Regions from separate parts of the Saccharopolyspora taberi genome, predicted to be linked through region 1. Evidence: riboswitches for the same ligand, from Rfam matches in the RefSeq annotation. Region 1 holds a riboswitch; each other region holds the start of a gene.
The links. Region 1 has a riboswitch for glycine ahead of gcvH (glycine cleavage system protein GcvH). Riboswitches for the same ligand answer to the same signal wherever they lie in the genome.

Region 1 (5,476 bases):
CCTGCTGCTGATCACCGGGATCTGACCGTGCCAGGCCCGTGGGACCCCGGACTCCAGGTCGAGCGCACGACGCTCGCGTGGCTGCGCACCACGCTCGCCTTCGTCGTCGGCCTCATCGTGCTCATCAGGCTGATCCTGCACCACAGCGTGCTCGCCGGGATCGCCTGCGCCGTGCTGACGCTGCCGCTGGCGGTCGTGATCGCCTGGTTCACCTGGCGCAGGCACCAGCGGACCGAGCGCTGCCTCCGCGCCGAGCACCCGCTGCCCGCCGCAGTGCTGCCCGCCGCGGTCGCGCTGCTCGCGATCCTCGGCGGCTGCACCGGGATCGTGTACGTGCTTACCGTCTGAGCGGTCAGGCCAGCGACAGCTGGGTCTCCACGTTGCCGCGGATCGCGTTGGAGTACGGGCAGACCTGGTCGGCCTCCTCGGTCAGCTTCCTGGCCTGGGCCTCGTCGAGGCCCGGCAGGCTGACCGAGAGCTCGACCTCCAGGCCGAAGCCGCCCTCGTCGTTGCGGCCGATGCCCACGCGGGCGGTCACCTCGGAGCCGGTGATGTCGGCCTTCGCGCGGCGGGCGACGACCTGGAGCGCGCCGTGGAAGCAGGCGGCGTAGCCGGCGGCGAACAGCTGTTCCGGGTTGGTGGCGTCGCCGCCCGCGCCGCCCATCTCCTTCGGCACGGCGAGATCCAGGTCGAGGATCCCGTCCGAGGAGCGGGCCTTGCCATCCCGGCCCGCTCCGGTCGCGGTGGCTTCCGCGGTGTACAGCGCAGTCATGATCCGTTCCTCTCCTCGGGTCGAACGAGCCCAACAGTAGCGTGCAACTAAATTGCACACAACCAATCTGGCGGAAGTATGCCCGAACGCACAACCGGGCGCCCGGTCCATCCACACTGGACGGATCAGGCGCCCGGAAGCGCGCTCAGCACTCGATGACGTTGACGGCCAGCCCGCCGCGCGCGGTCTCCTTGTACTTGACCTTCATGTCGCGGCCGGTCTCGCGCATCGTCTTGATCACCTTGTCCAGCGACACGAAGTGCGATCCGTTGCCGCGCAACGCCATCCGCGCCGCCGTGATCGCCTTGACCGACGCCACCGCGTTGCGTTCGATGCACGGGATCTGCACCAGCCCGCCGATCGGGTCGCAGGTCAGGCCCAGGTTGTGCTCCATCGCGATCTCCGCGGCGTTCTCCACCTGCGCCGGGGTCCCGCCCAGCACCTCGGCCAGCCCCGCAGCCGCCATCGAGCACGCCGACCCGACCTCGCCCTGGCAGCCGACCTCGGCGCCCGAGATCGACGCGTTCTCCTTGAACAGCACCCCGATCGCCGCCGCGGCGAGCAGGAACCGCACCACGCCGTCCTGGTCGGCGCCCGGCACGAACCGCGTGTAGTAGTGCAGCACCGCGGGCACGATCCCGGCCGCGCCGTTGGTCGGGGCCGTCACCACCCGGCCGCCCGCCGCGTTCTCCTCGTTGACCGCCAGCGCGAACAGCGTGACCCACTCCATCGGGTCGTCCTGCTCGGTCAGCGACTCCGCCAACGCCGCCGCGCGCCGCCGCACCTTCAGGCCACCGGGCAGCTCACCGGTGTTGGCGCACCCGTTCGCCACGCACTCGGCCATGACGTGCCAGATGTGCAGCAGCTCCTTGCGCACCGCGTCCTCGGTGCGCCACGACAGCTCGTTCGCCAGCATCACCCCGGAGATCGGCAGCCCCGACTCCGCCGTGTGCGCCAGCAGCTGCTCACCCGTGCGGAACGGCCACGCCACCTCGGTGGTGTCCGGTTTGATCCGGTCGGTCCCGGTCGCTTCCTCGTCGACCACGAATCCGCCGCCGACGGAGTAGAACACCGCCGACTCCACCTCGTCGCCCGCCGCGTCCCACGCGGTGAACCGCATCCCGTTGGGGTGCAGCGGAAGCGACTTGCGCCGGTGCATCACCAGGTCGCGATCGAGCGAGAACGCGATCTCGCTGACGCCGTCCAGCCGCAACCGGCCGGTCTCCCGGATCTCGGTCACCCGCGGCTCCACCGCCGCCGGGTCCACCGACTCCGGCGCGTGCCCTTCCAGCCCCAGCAGCACCGCTTTCGGACTGCCGTGACCGTGCCCGGTCGCTCCCAGCGACCCGAACAGCTCAGCTTTGACCCGCGACACCCGGGGCAGCAGCCCCGCCCCGCGCAGCCGGGCGACGAAGGTCGCCGCCGCGCGCATGGGGCCGACGGTGTGCGAACTCGAGGGGCCGATGCCCACCGAGAAGAGGTCGAAGACGCTGATCGCCATTGATCCGCCCTCCGCTTGTGCCCGGCTACGCCCCGGTCAGTTCGGCGTACTGCTCGGCGCTGAGCACCTCGCCGGTCTCGGTCGCCCTGACCTCGATCAGCCAGCCGTCGCCGAACGGATCGGCGTTGACCTGAGCGGGATCGCTCACCACGGACTCGTTGATCGCCACGACCTCGCCGGTGACCGGCGCGTAGAGGTCGCTGACCGACTTCGTCGACTCCAGCTCACCGCAGGCGCCGCCCGCCTCGATCCGCGCGCCGACCTCGGGCAGCTCCACGAAGACGATGTCGCCGAGCGACTCGGCCGCGTACGGGGTGATGCCGATGCGGACCACGCCGTCGCGGTCCTCGATCCACTCGTGCTCTTCGGTGTAGCGCAGGTTGGTGGGCAGGGACATGGGAGGCTCCGTCGCTTTCGGGGGCATGGGAATGCCCGGGATGGTTGGGCCTCCCCCTCTGTTGCGGAACCTGAGAGCTTCACCGCTTCGTCGCGGTTTGCACCGTGGGTGCGGCGCCGTGGCGCGCGCTTTCCAGAGTTGCCTCGCCCGAGCGGTCATGGGTGCCTGAGAGTTTGCGGGGAGTCTTGCTCCTTCGGCGCCCTGGTGCACCTGCGGTGCTCAGGGTCTCTCCCGCCCGGGTTCTGCGGCCGGTATGCGGTTGTCATGCTCCGCGCCAAACGATAAACGGGCCGGCCGAGGTGTCAATGGCCCGCCCCTGGTCCGCCACCGGATGTTCGCCCGGCGATTTCCCGGGCGCCCGGTCCCATACGCTGGGAACCGCGGGGAGGAGGCGACGATGCTGGACATCCGGGCGCTGATCGAGCGGGTCGGGCCGACGCTGCTGCGCACCGTGATCCTCCCGGAGTCCACCGACTGCGTCGGCGACGTCGTCATCGCCGAGCCGGAGCAGCCGCCGCGGGCCGCCCAGGGCGACCTGGTGCTGGGCGTCGCGGTCCGCGGGTCCGGGCAGGCAGCCGCGCTCGCCAGGGACTGCGGGGCGGAAGGCGCGGCGGCCCTGCTGCTCAAGCCGCCGCTGTCCGGCGACCCGGCGGTGGTGGCCGCGGCCCAGGAGGCCGGGATCGCGCTGGTCGAGGTGCGGGCGGGCACGGCGTGGGCGCAGCTGGTGTGGCTGATCCGGGCGGCGCTGGCCGGGACGGCGACGCAGGAGACCGACACCCGCGGCCCACCGCTGGGCGACCTGTTCCGGCTGGCCGACGCGGTCGCCGACGTCGTGGACGCGCCGGTCACCATCGAGGACGCGCACTCCCAGGTGCTGGCCTACTCCGCCCGGCAGGACCTGACCGACCCCGCCCGGATCTCCACGATCATGGGCCGCAAGCAGCCGGACGACGTGCTGGCCAAGTTCCGCGCCCGGGGCACGTTCCGGCAGCTCAGCAAGGGCCGGTCGGCGATCTTCGTGCCCGCCCAGGGCGACGGCACGCTGCCCAGGCTGGTGGTCCCGATCCGGATGGGCGGCGAGCTGCTGGGGTCGATGTGGGCGGTGGTGCCTGGCGAGGTGTCCGAGGAGCGGTCGACGGCCTTCGCCGACACCGCGCCGCTGGTCGCGCTGCAACTGCTGCGCTGGCGCGCGGTCGCCGACGCCGAGCGGCAGCGGTCGGCCGAGCAGGTGCGGCAGCTGCTGGAAGGCGGCGAGCGGTGGCGGACCGCGGCGACCGAGCTGGCGGTCTCGCAGGACCCGCACCGGGTGGTCGCGCTCGGCGTGAGCGCCTCTGCCGAGCAGGCGGAAGGGCACCGGCTGGCGATCTGGGAGTGGATCACGCGCGGGGTCGGGCGGCGCCCGCTGGTGACCGAGATCGGCAACGTGCTCTACGCGCTGGTGCCGGACCGGCCCGGCCAGGGCGGCTGGCCGGTGCTGCGCGCGGCGCTGACCGCGAGCGAGGACGAGCCGAAACCGCTGGTCGCCGTGGGCACGGCAGTCGGCGTCGCCGATCTCGCGCGCTCGCGCGCGGAGGCCGACGAACTGCTTGCGCTACTGCGCGCCGGGCAGGTGCGCAAGCGGGTCGCGGTGTACGAGGACCTGTGGCACCTGCTGGTGCTGAGCCGGATGGCGGGGGCGTCGACCGACGCCGGGGTCGCCTCGCTCGGACCGCTGCCGCTGTTGCGCGAGCACGACCGCGATCAGGGCACCGAGTACCTCAGCACGCTGCACGCGTGGCTGCGCCACCCCGGCGATCCGCGGACCGCCAGCCGCGACCTGCGGGTGCATCCGAACACTTTCCGGTACCGGATGAAGCGGATCACGCAGCTGGTCGATGTCGATCTCGACGATGCCGACGTGCGGGCCGCGCTGCTCGTGCAGTTGCTCGCCGAGCGGTGGGCTCAGCACGGGTGAGGGGGGGTTGGGGTTGTGGCGGTTTGGGTTCTGTTGCGTGGGTGGTTTCCGGGGCTCTCGCCGACCCCGGACCCCCGGCAGACCCCCGGCAGACCTCCGGGATGAGTGGGGGTTGTGCGCTGCGGTTCGGTTGGGGTGGTTCTCATCCCGTCGGCCTCCACAAGGGCTATCAGACCGCGTCAAGGGGGCGGTTTGTGTTGGCCCGCTGCGGTTTCCGGGCTTGTGCCCCCTTGACACGGTCTGATCGGGCTGGCGCCAGGCCGACGGGATGAGAACCAAACCCCGCCCTTGTGGGTGGGGACTTCGTTGTTGCTGGGCACGGTTGGCTCAGTGGCGGCGATGCGTTCCTCAGGCCCCGAGCGCCTGCTTCGCCCGGTCGGTCGCGAGTTCTGGGCGGGACGCGGGGTTGTCCTGGTAGTGGCGCAGCAGGGCCAGCAGCACCGCCGGGTCGCCCGCGAGGTCGCGGCCGGGGATGCGCAGGGCCGGGACTTCGGGCAGCTTGTCCTCGTGCCAGATCCGGGCGATCTGGCGCCTGCGCCAGGACGCTCCCGGTCGGCCCGAGATCCAGATCTCCGGGCCGTCGCGGTGCAGCGGGCGGATCTCGGCGACGTCGCCCCACGGCAGGAACGACTCGTGGGTCCAGCCGCGGTGGTGGATCCCCGCCGGGGAGAGCCGGACCTTCCCCGGCGCGAACGAGCCCTTGAGCATCACCACCGGCAGGGACAGCGGGACCAGCGCCGCGATCCCGAGGAGCACCGCCCTGCCGACCTGGGGGTGGCCGATCTCCAGCGCTCCAACGACGCCCAGCACGAACGGTGCCGCGGTGGTCAGGCTCAGCAGGACGAACAGGGT
Region 2 (5,476 bases), on a different contig from region 1:
TCAGCCCGTCGTCTACCAGCTTCTCCATCGCACGACCGCCGGTGCCGGTCGCGTGGAAAACCAGCGGGTCGTAGCGCTCCGACAGCCGGTTCGCGACCTCGGTGACGCACGGCGTGGTCACCCCGAACATCGACAGCGCCACCGCGGGCCTGTCCGCCTCCTCCGGGACCGGGTGCGCGATGGCGCCCGCCAGCGCGTGCGCGGCGTTGGCCAGAACCTGCCGGGAGATCCGGTTCAGCCCGGCGACATCGGTCACCGACGGGAACATCGCGATGTCCGTCGCGTCCACATAGGACGAAACGTCGCCGGAGGCCACCGTGGACACCATCACCTTGGGGACACCGACCGGCAGCGCCCGCATCGCGGGCGCGCACAGGGCCGTGCCGCCGGAACCGCCGAGGCCGATCACCCCGCCCACGGCGCGGCCGGGCAGGAACCGCTCGAAGGCGGTGGCCATCGCGGTGACGGCGGAGCCGCGGTCGCCGGTGAACACGGCGGCGGAGCCGTCCGGGTGGTGCGCGGCGACCTCCGCGGCGGTGACGTCGGCGGCGGCGGCTGCGCCACCGGAGGTGCTGAGGTCGACCGTCAGCACCGGCACGCCGGCCGCGGCGAGGAGGCCGGCGACGTAGCGGAGCTCGGCGCCCTTGGTGTCGAACGTGCCGGCGACGTAGGCGGTCCGCATCGCATCCTCCCGATCATCGGCGACCGGCGGCGACTCTACTGACCCGGCCGCCCCCGCCGCAGCCCGGCGATCAAGGGAGGTCGACGCACCGCGTCGACGCCCGTCGAGTCGCCAGCCGCGCCTGGCAGACCCACCAGGAGGTCGACGCACCGCGTCGACGCCCGTTGAGCCGCCAGCCGCGCCTGGCAGACCCACCAGGAGGTCGACGCACCGCGTCGACGCCCGTTGAGCCGCCAGCCGCGCCTGGCAGACCCACCAGGAGTTGTCCGCTACGTCGTCCCAGACGTTGATCCACGGCCGCCGGGCCCCGCCGGCACGGGGCCCGGTCGGGGTCAGCGGTGTCCGCCCTTGCCGAACAGCTTGTTCTTGACCTGGTCGATCTTGTGCTTGTTCTTCGGATCGGAGGCGTACTTCTTGGCCTGGTTGATCACCATCCGGCCCTGCGGGCTCTTGGCGAACTGGGCGACCTTCTTGAACAGCGACATCACGTGCTCCCCGGCATCTGGATCAGGTGCCGTCCAGCGTACCGGCGATTCGGACGTCCGCGACCACCTTCAGCCCAGCACCCCGCTGACCGAGGCGTGGCCTTTGAGCAGGTTGCGGGCGATGGTGCGGCGCTGGATCTCGTCGGTGCCCTCGAAGATGCGCAGCAGCCGCAGGTCGCGGTACCAGCGCTCGATCGGCAGCTCCCTGGTGTAGCCCATGCCGCCGTGGATCTGCAGGACGCGGTCGACGATCTCGTTGGCGCGGACGCCGCCGTAGAGCTTGGCGATGGACTGGGCGTGCCGGGAGTCCATCCCGGCGTCGACCTGCCAGGCGGCCTGCAGCACCAGCCAGCGCAGCGCCTCGATCTCCACCGCCGAGTCGGCGAGCATCCACTGGATGGCCTGGCGTTCGGCGATCGGCTCGCCGAAGGTCTCACGGCTCTTGGCGTACTCGACGGCCATCTCGACCATCCGCTCGCAGCCGCCGAGCGCCCGCGCGGGCAGCAGGTAGCGGCCCCGGCCGATCCACTGCATCGCCAGCGCGAAGCCCTTGCTCTCCTCGCCGAGGATGTTGGCGTGCGGCACCCGCACGTCGTCGAACACCAGGGCCGCGGGCTGGCGCTCGCGCTCGCCCATGATCTCGATCGGCTCGGACTTCCAGCCCATGTCCCGGTCGGCCAGGAAGCAGGTGACCCCGCCGTTGGCCCGGTCGGTCACCGCGAACACCATCGTGAAGTCGGCGTCGATGCCGCCGGTGATGAACGTCTTCTCGCCGTTGATGACCCACTCGTCGCCGTCGCGGTAGGCGGTGGTGCGCAGGTTCCGGGCGTCCGAACCCGCTCCCGGCTCGGTGATCGCGAAGCAGGACTTGCGCTCGCCCGCGATGGTCGGCAGCAGGTAGCGCTGCTTCTGCTCCTCGTTGGCGTGGTAGAGGATGTTGTCGGCGTAGCCGCCGAACCGGAACGGCACGAAGGTTCGGCCGAGCTCGATCTCGATCAGTGCCGTCAGCACCGCCGACAGACCCATCCCGCCGTACTCCTCCGGCGTCTGCACGCCCCAGAACCCGGCGGCCTTCGCCTTGGCCTGGAGCCCGGCGAGCTCGTCCGGGGTCAGCCCGCGCTCGCCCGCGCGTTCCCGCCGCAGCACCTCCGGCTCCAGCGGCACCAGCTCGCGCTGCACGAAGTTGCGGACCCAGTCGCGGATGTCGCGCTCGGTGTCGGTCAGGGAGAAGTCGACCATCAGGGCTTCCTAACTAACGACGTTAGTTTTATGGCAGCCTAGGACTGCCCCGGCGACAGCCGCAAGAGGGCGACCGATGGAGACCGACCGTGCCCAGACCCAGCAACCCCCTGCTCTCGGCCGAGCGCATCCGCCGCGCCGGCCTGGAGCTCATCGACGCCCAGGGGCTGGAGGCGCTGTCGATGCGCAGGCTCGCCGAGCACCTCGGGGTCAGAGCCGCCTCGCTGTACAACCACGTCCAGACCAAGGACCAGCTGCTGCACGAGATCGCCGACGACGTGACCGCGGGCGTCGACGTCTCCGGCTTCGCCGTCGACTGGCCGACCGGCCTGCGGACCTGGGCGCGCTCCTACCGCGCCGCGCTCGCGGCGCACCCGCACCTGGTGCCGTACCTGGCCTCCGGCCCGGCCCGCCGGGAGGCGGCGCTGCGCCGCGCCGACGCCGTCCACGGCGGCCTGACCAGCGCGGGCTGGCCGCAGCGCTACGCGACGATGATCGGCGCGTCCACCAAGTACCTGGTGGTCGGCTCGGCGATGGGCTCGTTCTCCGGGGGCTTCCCGGACGACGCCGGGGTCTACGAGGACCGGTTCCCGCACCTGGAGCGCGCGCACCTGCTCAGCAGGCACGCCGAGATCGACCAGGACAGCTTCGAGCTCGCGCTCGGCGCGCTCATCGACGGTCTCCGGCAGCTCTACACCGAGCTGACCCGGGGCTGAGCCGCCGTGCCGAGCGGAGCGGCACAGCTCCCGCGAGCCGTCCCGAGCAGCTCGGACGACCGCCGCGCGACCGGCTGGGCGGGTTCCGCCCCGACTTCGACATCACTCACCCGTCCGGTTGACGAGGTCACCCCGGCTCCGTAGCGTCCTCGCGCAGAGGGACAACTGAACACCGAGCCGACGACGTCGTGCGGGAGAGTCCCCGCCGCCGGGCGGGGCGCCGAAGGAGCAATACTCCCCGTCAAACTCTCAGGCCCAGTCACCGCGCGACATCAGGCGAACACGGAGAAAAGCAGGGGCGCGCACGCCTCTCGCCCACGGTGCAAGCCGCGGCCCGCCGCGGTGAAACTCTCAGGCCAATGACTCCGGGGAGACCGCCGACCAGCGCTAACCCGCGCGGGTCGCAGTCGCGGTCCCCCCGATATGGTTGGAGCGGACCGGCCCGACTGCCGACCGGCGCCCACCAGGAGGAGTCCCGCACCAATGTCGTCGCCTCGACAGACACCCCTGCACCAGGTCCACGAATCGCTCGGGGCCACCTTCACCGAGTTCGCGGGCTGGCGGATGCCGCTGCGCTACTCCGGCGACACCGCCGAGCACAACGCCGTCCGCACCGCAGCGGGCCTGTTCGACCTGACGCACATGGGCGAGATCCGGATCAGCGGCCCGCAGGCCGCCGAGGCCCTCGACTACGCCCTGGTCGCCAACGCCTCCGGCATCGGCGTCGGCCGCGCCCGCTACACCATGATCTGCAACGCCGAGGGCGGCGTGCTCGACGACCTCATCGTCTACCGGCTCGGCGATCAGGAGTTCCTGATCGTGGCCAACGCGGCCAACGCCGCCGTGGTCTCGGCCGCGCTCGCCGAGCGGGTCGGCGGCTTCGACGCGACCCACGAGGACGTCTCCGCCGACTACGCGCTGATCGCGGTCCAGGGCCCGAAGGCGGTCGAGATCCTGGCGCCGCTGACCGACACCGACCTGGGCGCGGTCAGGTACTACGCCGGCTACCCGAGCAAGGTCGCGGGCAGGGAAGTGCTGCTCGCCCGCACCGGCTACACCGGCGAGGACGGCTTCGAGCTGTTCACCTCCCCCGCCGACGCCCCGGCGGTGTGGCAGGCGCTGACCGACTCCGGCGCCGCGCACGGGCTCCAGCCCGCCGGGCTGTCCTGCCGCGACACGCTCCGCCTGGAGGCGGGCATGCCGCTCTACGGAAACGAACTGTCCGCCGAGCTGACCCCGTTCCACGCCAACCTGGGCCGGGTCGTCAAGCTCGACAAGACCGCCGACTTCGTCGGCAGGGCCGCGCTGGCCGCCGTGGCCGCGCAGCCCACCGCGCGCACCCTCGTCGGGCTGCGCGCCGACGGCCGCCGCGCCCCGCGGCACGGCTACCAGGTGCTCGACGCCGACGGCGCCGAGATCGGCGTCGTCACCAGCGGCGCTCCCTCGCCCACCCTGGGCCACCCGATCGCCATGGCCTACGTCGACCGCGAGCACGCCGAGCCGGGTACCGGGCTCCAGGTCGACATCCGCGGGACCAAGGTTCCCGCCGAGGTCGTGGAGCTGCCGTTCTACCGCCGCAACGCCTGACCCAGACCGACGTCGAGATCCAAATCAGGAGGCAACACATGTCGACATCCGGCCTGTTCAACAGCCAGCTTTCCGCGGTGGACCCCGAGGTCGCGGCTGCGGTGGGCGCTGAGCTGAACCGGCAGCAGACGACGTTGGAGATGATCGCGTCGGAGAACTTCGCGCCCCAGGCGGTGCTGGAGGCGCAGGGTTCGGTCCTGACCAACAAGTACGCCGAGGGCTACCCCGGCAAGCGGTACTACGGCGGCTGCGAGCACGTCGACGTCGTCGAGCAGCTGGCCATCGACCGCGTCAAGAAGCTGTTCGGCGCCACCTTCGCCAACGTGCAGCCGCACTCGGGCGCCCAGGCCAACGCCGCGGCGATGTTCGCGCTGCTCAAGCCGGGTGACACGATCATGGGCCTGGACCTGGCCCACGGTGGCCACCTGACCCACGGCATGCGGATCAACTTCTCCGGCAAGCTCTACAACGTGGTCCCGTACCACGTGCGCGAGGACGACCACCGGGTCGACATGGACGAGGTCGCCCGGCTCGCCCGCGAGCACAAGCCGCAGCTGATCATCGCGGGCTGGTCGGCCTACCCGCGCCAGCTGGACTTCCCGAGGTTCCGCGAGATCGCCGACGAGGTCGGCGCGTACCTGATGGTCGACATGGCGCACTTCGCCGGTCTGGTCGCCGCCGGTCTGCACCCGAACCCGGTGCCGCACGCCCACGTCACCACCACCACGACGCACAAGACCCTCGGCGGTCCGCGCGGCGGCGTGATC
Region 3 (5,476 bases), on a different contig from region 1:
TAGACGCCGTACATCGACGCCACGACCGCCAGCAGCACCTGCGCGGTGCAGATGTTGCTCGTCGCCTTCTCCCGGCGGATGTGCTGCTCACGGGTCTGCAGCGCCAGCCGGTACGCCTGGTTGCCGTCGGTGTCGACGCTGACGCCGACCAGCCGGCCGGGCAGCTGCCGCTCGATCCCCTTGCGCACCGCCATGTACCCGGCGTGCGGCCCGCCGAAGCCCATCGGCACGCCGAACCGCTGGGTGGTGCCCACGACGACGTCGGCGCCGATCTCGCCCGGCGGGCGCAGCAGCGTCAGCGCGAGCAGGTCGGCGGCCACCACGACCTGGCCACCGCGGTCGTGGACCTCGGCGATGACGGCCTCGTGGTCGCGGACCTCGCCGGACGCGCCCGGGTAGGCCAGCAGCGCGCCGAACAGGTCGCCCTCCGGCAGCCCGGCGACGCCCTGCGAGAGGTCGGCGACGACGACCTCGATGCCCAGCGGCTCGGCGCGGGTCCTCAGCACGGCCAGCGTCTGCGGCAGGGTGTCGGCGTCGACGACGAACCGGGCCGACTTCGCCCGGCCCGCCCGCCGGACCAGGGTCATGCCCTCGGCGGCGGCGGTCGACTCGTCGAGCATCGAGGCGTTGGCGACGGGCACGCCGGTCAGGTCGGCGACCATCGTCTGGAAGTTCAGCAGCGCCTCCAGCCGGCCCTGCGAGATCTCCGGCTGGTAGGGCGTGTAGGCGGTGTACCAGGCCGGGCTCTCCAGCACGTTGCGCAGGATCACCGGCGGGGTGACCGTCCCGTAGTAGCCGAGCCCGATCATCTCCGCGTGCGGGCGGCAGCGCTGCGCGCGGGACCGCAGCTCGGCCAGCGCCTGGGCCTCGGTCGCCGGTTCCGGCAGCGCCAGCTCCAGGTCGCGCTCGCGGATGCCCTCCGGCACCGCGTGCTGCCCCAGCTCCTCCAGCGACCCGACCCCGATCACCTCGAGCATGTGCGCGAGTTCGGCCGGCGCGGGGCCCACGTGCCGGTCGGCGAACGGGGTGCCGTGCTCCAGCGCGGCGAGCGGGATGCGGTCATGGGTCACGTCGGTCATCGCCAAAACCTCGTCTTTCACGGCGGACACAGGGTGGCAGCACACCGGTGCTGCCCTCCCCCTCTGTCAATGTCCGCGCCGCGAACGCCTGAGAGCTTCACCCGGCCGGGGGCCGGGCTTGCACCGTCGGCGGGGGCACCACGGTCGTGGTGACCCGCTTTCCAGAGGTATCTCGCCCGTGCGGTCCGGTTGGCCTGAGAGGTTGTCGGGGAGGAGTTGCTCCTTCGGCGCCGCACCGGTGCTCCTCACCGGCGCGGACTCTCCCGCGCGGGGTCAGCGATGCAGCGAAGCCTACCCGATCTCAACGGGATCCTGGGCGTCCGTTTCGCCGCATCGTTCGTGCTCCGCCCTGCCGTGCGCACAGCGGACCGATCGATCAACCGGTCTGGCGGTCCCGGCGGCGGCGGGCGAGTTCGTCGTTGACGGGGGCGACCACTTCGGCGCCGTCGGCGCGCTCGGCGGGGAACTCGTGAATCGTGCCGCTGATCTCCCGCATGGCACCGCTGACGGCGATGCCGAACACCCCCTGGCCGCCCTGCAGCAGGTCGACCACCTCCTCGGCCGAGGTGCACTCGTAGACGGTCGTGCCGTCGCTGAACAGCGTGATCCTGGCGAGGTCCTGGACTCCGCGGTGGCGCAGGTGCTCGACGGCGACCCGGATGTTGTGCAGCGAGACGCCGGTGTCGAGCAGCCGCTTGACCACCTTGAGGACCAGGATGTCCTTGAAGGAGTACAGCCGCTGCGAGCCGGACCCCGCCGCACCTCTTATGGACGGCCCGACCAGCTTGGTGCGGGCCCAGTAGTCCAGCTGGCGGTAGGTGATGCCCGCGATCTGGCAGGCGGCCGGACCGCGGTACCCCACGAGTTCGTCCGGTAGCGAGGCGTCGGGGAACAGCTCTCCCTGCTCCGCGGCAGCATCCCGGTTGGGTGCCTCCTCGACCACGCCTGCCTCCCCTCGTCCGGCTTCCGCCGACGACCGCCAAGGCCCTGCATCGACATGATCAGGGCGCCGCGAACGCCCGGGCCGCGCCTGCGCGGGCGCCGAACCACATGCTGGTCTGAATCACATGCGGGCGATTCGCGTCTCCTCGACGGTAAGCCTGCCCGGAAGACCGGTCAACGCGACGCGCGGGGAGACGAACCGGCCCCCGGCGCGGGGCGCGCCGGGGGCCGGGTAAGCCGTGGTGCCGACCGGCTCAGGTGTCGGCGCCGCGGAAGTCCTCCGGGGAGACCGAGTCCAGGAACTCCCGGAACTTCTCGACCTCGTCCTCCTGCTCGTCCGGGATGATGAGCCCGGCCTCGTCCAGCACCGACTCGTCGGCGTGGATCGGAACGCCCACCCGCAGCGCCAGGGCGACCGAGTCGCTGGGCCTGGCCGAGACCCGCACGTCCCCGTCGAAGACGAGCTCCGCGTAGAACGTGCCCTCCTGCAGGTCGGTGATGCGCACCTGCTCCAGGTCACGCCCGAGCGCCCCGATGACGTCCTTGAGCAGGTCGTGGGTCAGGGGTCTGGCGGGTCGCACGCCCTGCTGCTCCAGCGCGATGGCGGTCGCCTCCACCGAGCCGATCCAGATCGGCAGGTAGCGTTCGCCCTCGGTCTCGCGCAACAACAGGATCGGCTGGTTGGCTGGTAGTTCCACTCGCACGCCGACGACGCGCATCTCACTGCTCATCGTCAAATCGCCTCCTCCAGCGCGCCGGGGCGTGACGTCCTCCTCGAGGATCGCGCACCGGCGCCTCCGACGCTACCCGCGATACGGCGGACACGCCCATCCCTCGGCTGTCGTCCAGCCACTGCCCGGCTCGGCAGGCCGAGAACCGATACCTGAGCGCTCTTCATTGAGCAACACCCAGCACGATACACCGCCGACGGCCCTCTCCGGGTCCGCCGGAAGTCCTCGAATTCCCTGCAAGACTGCGGATTGCGGGTGAATTCGGGCGAGATCGGGATGGTCCGCCGCGAAGCGGGTTCGCGTAGTTCCCAACGACCGGGGCGGCGCCGGTTACCGGCGCCGCCCCGATGTCGGTCTCTCTCCTCGGCCTAGCGGCCCTGTCCCCCGTCGATCGGGCCGGTCAGGAACACCAACCGGAACTTCCCGATCTGCACCTCGTCGCCGTTGGCCAGCACCGAGGTGTCCACCGGCTCGCGGTTGACGTAGGTGCCGTTGAGGCTGCCGACGTCGACCACCACGAAGTCGTTGCCCTCGCGGCGGAACTCGGCGTGCCGTCGCGACACCGTGACGTCGTCGAGGAAGATGTCGCTGTCGGGGTGCCGTCCGGCGCTGGTGGTGTCCCGGTCGAGCAGGAATCGCGAACCCGCGTTCGGGCCGCGCTTGACCACCAGCAGGGCGGAACCCGCGGGCAGCGCATCGACCCCGGAAGCGGCAGGCTCCGAGGGCGCGCTCTCGGTGCTTTCCGGCTCCGAGAGGAAGGGCCTGAAGACCGAGGTGGTCTCCGGTGACTGCTCCGGCGGAACGTCGCCGGAGCCAGGGTGTTGGCTCACCTGAGCTCTCCTCTACGCGGATAGATCGTGCGAAGTGCCTTCCAACGTACCGTGTCGCACCCCGCCCCGTACGCGCGAGTCCCGACATCGGCCGAGGACACCGCCGAGATCGACGATCAGTCCTGGTCGGTCAGCTCCCGGTAGGCGTTCTCGTCGAGCAGGCCGTCCAGCGCGGCCGGGTCGCTCAACCGCAGTTCGACCATCCAGCCCTCGCCGTACGGGTCCGTGTTGACCAGCTCGGGCTCGGTGTCCAGCTTGTCGTTGACCGCGGTGACCGAACCTGCGAGCGGGGCGTAGATGTCGGAGACGCTCTTGGTCGACTCGACCTCGCCCATGGCGGCGCCGGCGTCCAGCTCGTCGCCGACACCGGGCAGTTGCACGAAGACCACGTCGCCGAGCTGCTGCTGGGCGTACTCGGTGATGCCCACGCGGACGGTGTCCTCGCCGGTGGGGCGCACCCATTCGTGCTCGCTGGTGTACTTGATGCCTTCGGGGGCCGCCACTGGTCCCGCCTTCCTGTTCTCCGCCGCTGCCGGGCCACCGCGACGAAGATCGCGACGGCCCGGCGAGCGTATTGGGCCGACTGCGGGTGCCGCAAGACGACCTGCGGGCGGGCGCTCAGGCGCGGGCGGCGGACCGGGCGGCGCGCACCGCGGCCACGACCTGGATCAGGTACAGCACCCCTGCCCACAGGTAGAGGGCGCCGCCCCAGCAGGTGAAGGCGTAGGCGATGGGGCGGATCACCCCGGAGAAGGTGAAGTCGCCCTGCACCAGCAACAGCAGCGGGAAGGCGTACATCAGGCAGAACGTGGCGGCCTTGCCGAGGTAGTGCACCTCCGGCGGCTCGTAGCCGTGCCAGCGCAGCACCGGCAGGCACAGCGTGAGCACGAGGTCGCGGCCGATCAGCGCCGCGGCGACCCACCAGGGCACGACGTCGCGCAGGACGAAGGCGACCAGCGTCGCGACGATGTAGAGCCGGTCGGCGGCCGGGTCCAGCAGCTCTCCGACGCGGCTGTACTGGTTGAGCCAGCGGGCGAGCTTTCCGTCGAGCCAGTCGGTCACGCCGCTGACGACCAGCACCAGCAGCGCGAGCAGGTCGCTCTGCGGGCCCAGCAGGAGCCAGAGGAACAGCGGGACACCGGCCAGCCGGATCACGCTGAGCAGGTTGGGGATCGTCCACCACGGGTCGTCCCAGATGCCCGCGGCGGCTTCCTTGATCCGGGCCAGCCCCGGGTCGGCCCCCGCGGCGGAGCCACCGGCCGGGCGGGGTTGCGGTCCCCGGTTGGCGTTCTCCGTGGTGCCGTCGGCGTCCTGCACCACGAGCCCCTCCCCGAAACGGTTGTGCGAACTGCCCCGCACCGGTGCACCTGGCGTGCACCGTTCACCGATCAGGGTGCCACATTCCGCCCACAACGCTCGTGGCGGCCGAGGTCACCACGGTCGGCGAGCGGCTCAGCGCGGGTGGTGACTCCACCCGCGGCGCTGGAGGTCCGCGTCGGTGAGGAAGCGGGCGCGGCGGCGGTCGTCGACCCCGGCCCAGCGGGCGCCGCGGACCCCTTCGAGGACGTAGGAGTGCCCACCGCTCCACACCACGCTGCGCGGCGCGGTGGGCAGTTCGGCGGACTGGTCGGAATCGGCCTCGGCCGCTGACGTCTCCGTGCTCATCTTCGGTCGCACCTCCGTACCGGATGTCGGTCCACCCAGCCGTGTCGTTAACCCGATCCCCCGGCCCAATCGCGATTGTGATCGATCGACCACGGCGTGTCGCGGCGATTCGGTCGTGCTGGCGACAAATGGACGGCGACGGTCGCCGAGGTGCCTCCGGAAGGGCGCGATCACCTTCGGCGCGAACGAAGTTGTGACGACCGCTCGGCGACACTGGTGCCGACGCCGG

Region 2: another riboswitch for glycine. It lies ahead of gcvT (glycine cleavage system aminomethyltransferase GcvT); the one in region 1 lies ahead of gcvH (glycine cleavage system protein GcvH).
Region 3: another riboswitch for glycine. It lies ahead of gcvP (aminomethyl-transferring glycine dehydrogenase); the one in region 1 lies ahead of gcvH (glycine cleavage system protein GcvH).

Annotation. Positions count from the first base shown of each region.
Region 1 covers NZ_BAAAUX010000012.1:101,758-107,233, forward strand. The annotation lists gene ABD691_RS12995 (YidH family protein) at 1-25, shown strand, start outside; gene ABD691_RS13000 (DUF202 domain-containing protein) at 28-348, shown strand; gene ABD691_RS13005 (organic hydroperoxide resistance protein) at 353-775, opposite strand; gene ABD691_RS13010 (L-serine ammonia-lyase) at 918-2,273, opposite strand; gene gcvH (glycine cleavage system protein GcvH) at 2,299-2,670, opposite strand; glycine riboswitch at 2,719-2,812, opposite strand; glycine riboswitch at 2,813-2,914, opposite strand; gene ABD691_RS13020 (PucR family transcriptional regulator) at 3,068-4,624, shown strand; gene ABD691_RS13025 (hypothetical protein) at 4,973-5,476, opposite strand, start outside.
Region 2 covers NZ_BAAAUX010000026.1:23,935-29,410, forward strand. The annotation lists gene ABD691_RS28060 (Tm-1-like ATP-binding domain-containing protein) at 1-682, opposite strand, end outside; gene ABD691_RS28065 (hypothetical protein) at 1,015-1,167, opposite strand; gene ABD691_RS28070 (acyl-CoA dehydrogenase family protein) at 1,237-2,406, opposite strand; gene ABD691_RS28075 (TetR/AcrR family transcriptional regulator) at 2,496-3,122, shown strand; glycine riboswitch at 3,304-3,397, shown strand; glycine riboswitch at 3,398-3,498, shown strand; gene gcvT (glycine cleavage system aminomethyltransferase GcvT) at 3,606-4,709, shown strand; gene glyA (serine hydroxymethyltransferase) at 4,748-5,476, shown strand, end outside.
Region 3 covers NZ_BAAAUX010000014.1:47,548-53,023, reverse strand. The annotation lists gene gcvP (aminomethyl-transferring glycine dehydrogenase) at 1-1,079, opposite strand, end outside; glycine riboswitch at 1,251-1,355, opposite strand; gene ABD691_RS14320 (MerR family transcriptional regulator) at 1,456-2,022, opposite strand; gene ABD691_RS14315 (bifunctional nuclease family protein) at 2,276-2,752, opposite strand; gene garA (glycogen accumulation regulator GarA) at 3,121-3,582, opposite strand; gene gcvH (glycine cleavage system protein GcvH) at 3,699-4,085, opposite strand; gene clsA (cardiolipin synthase ClsA) at 4,201-4,902, opposite strand; gene ABD691_RS14295 (hypothetical protein) at 5,035-5,247, opposite strand.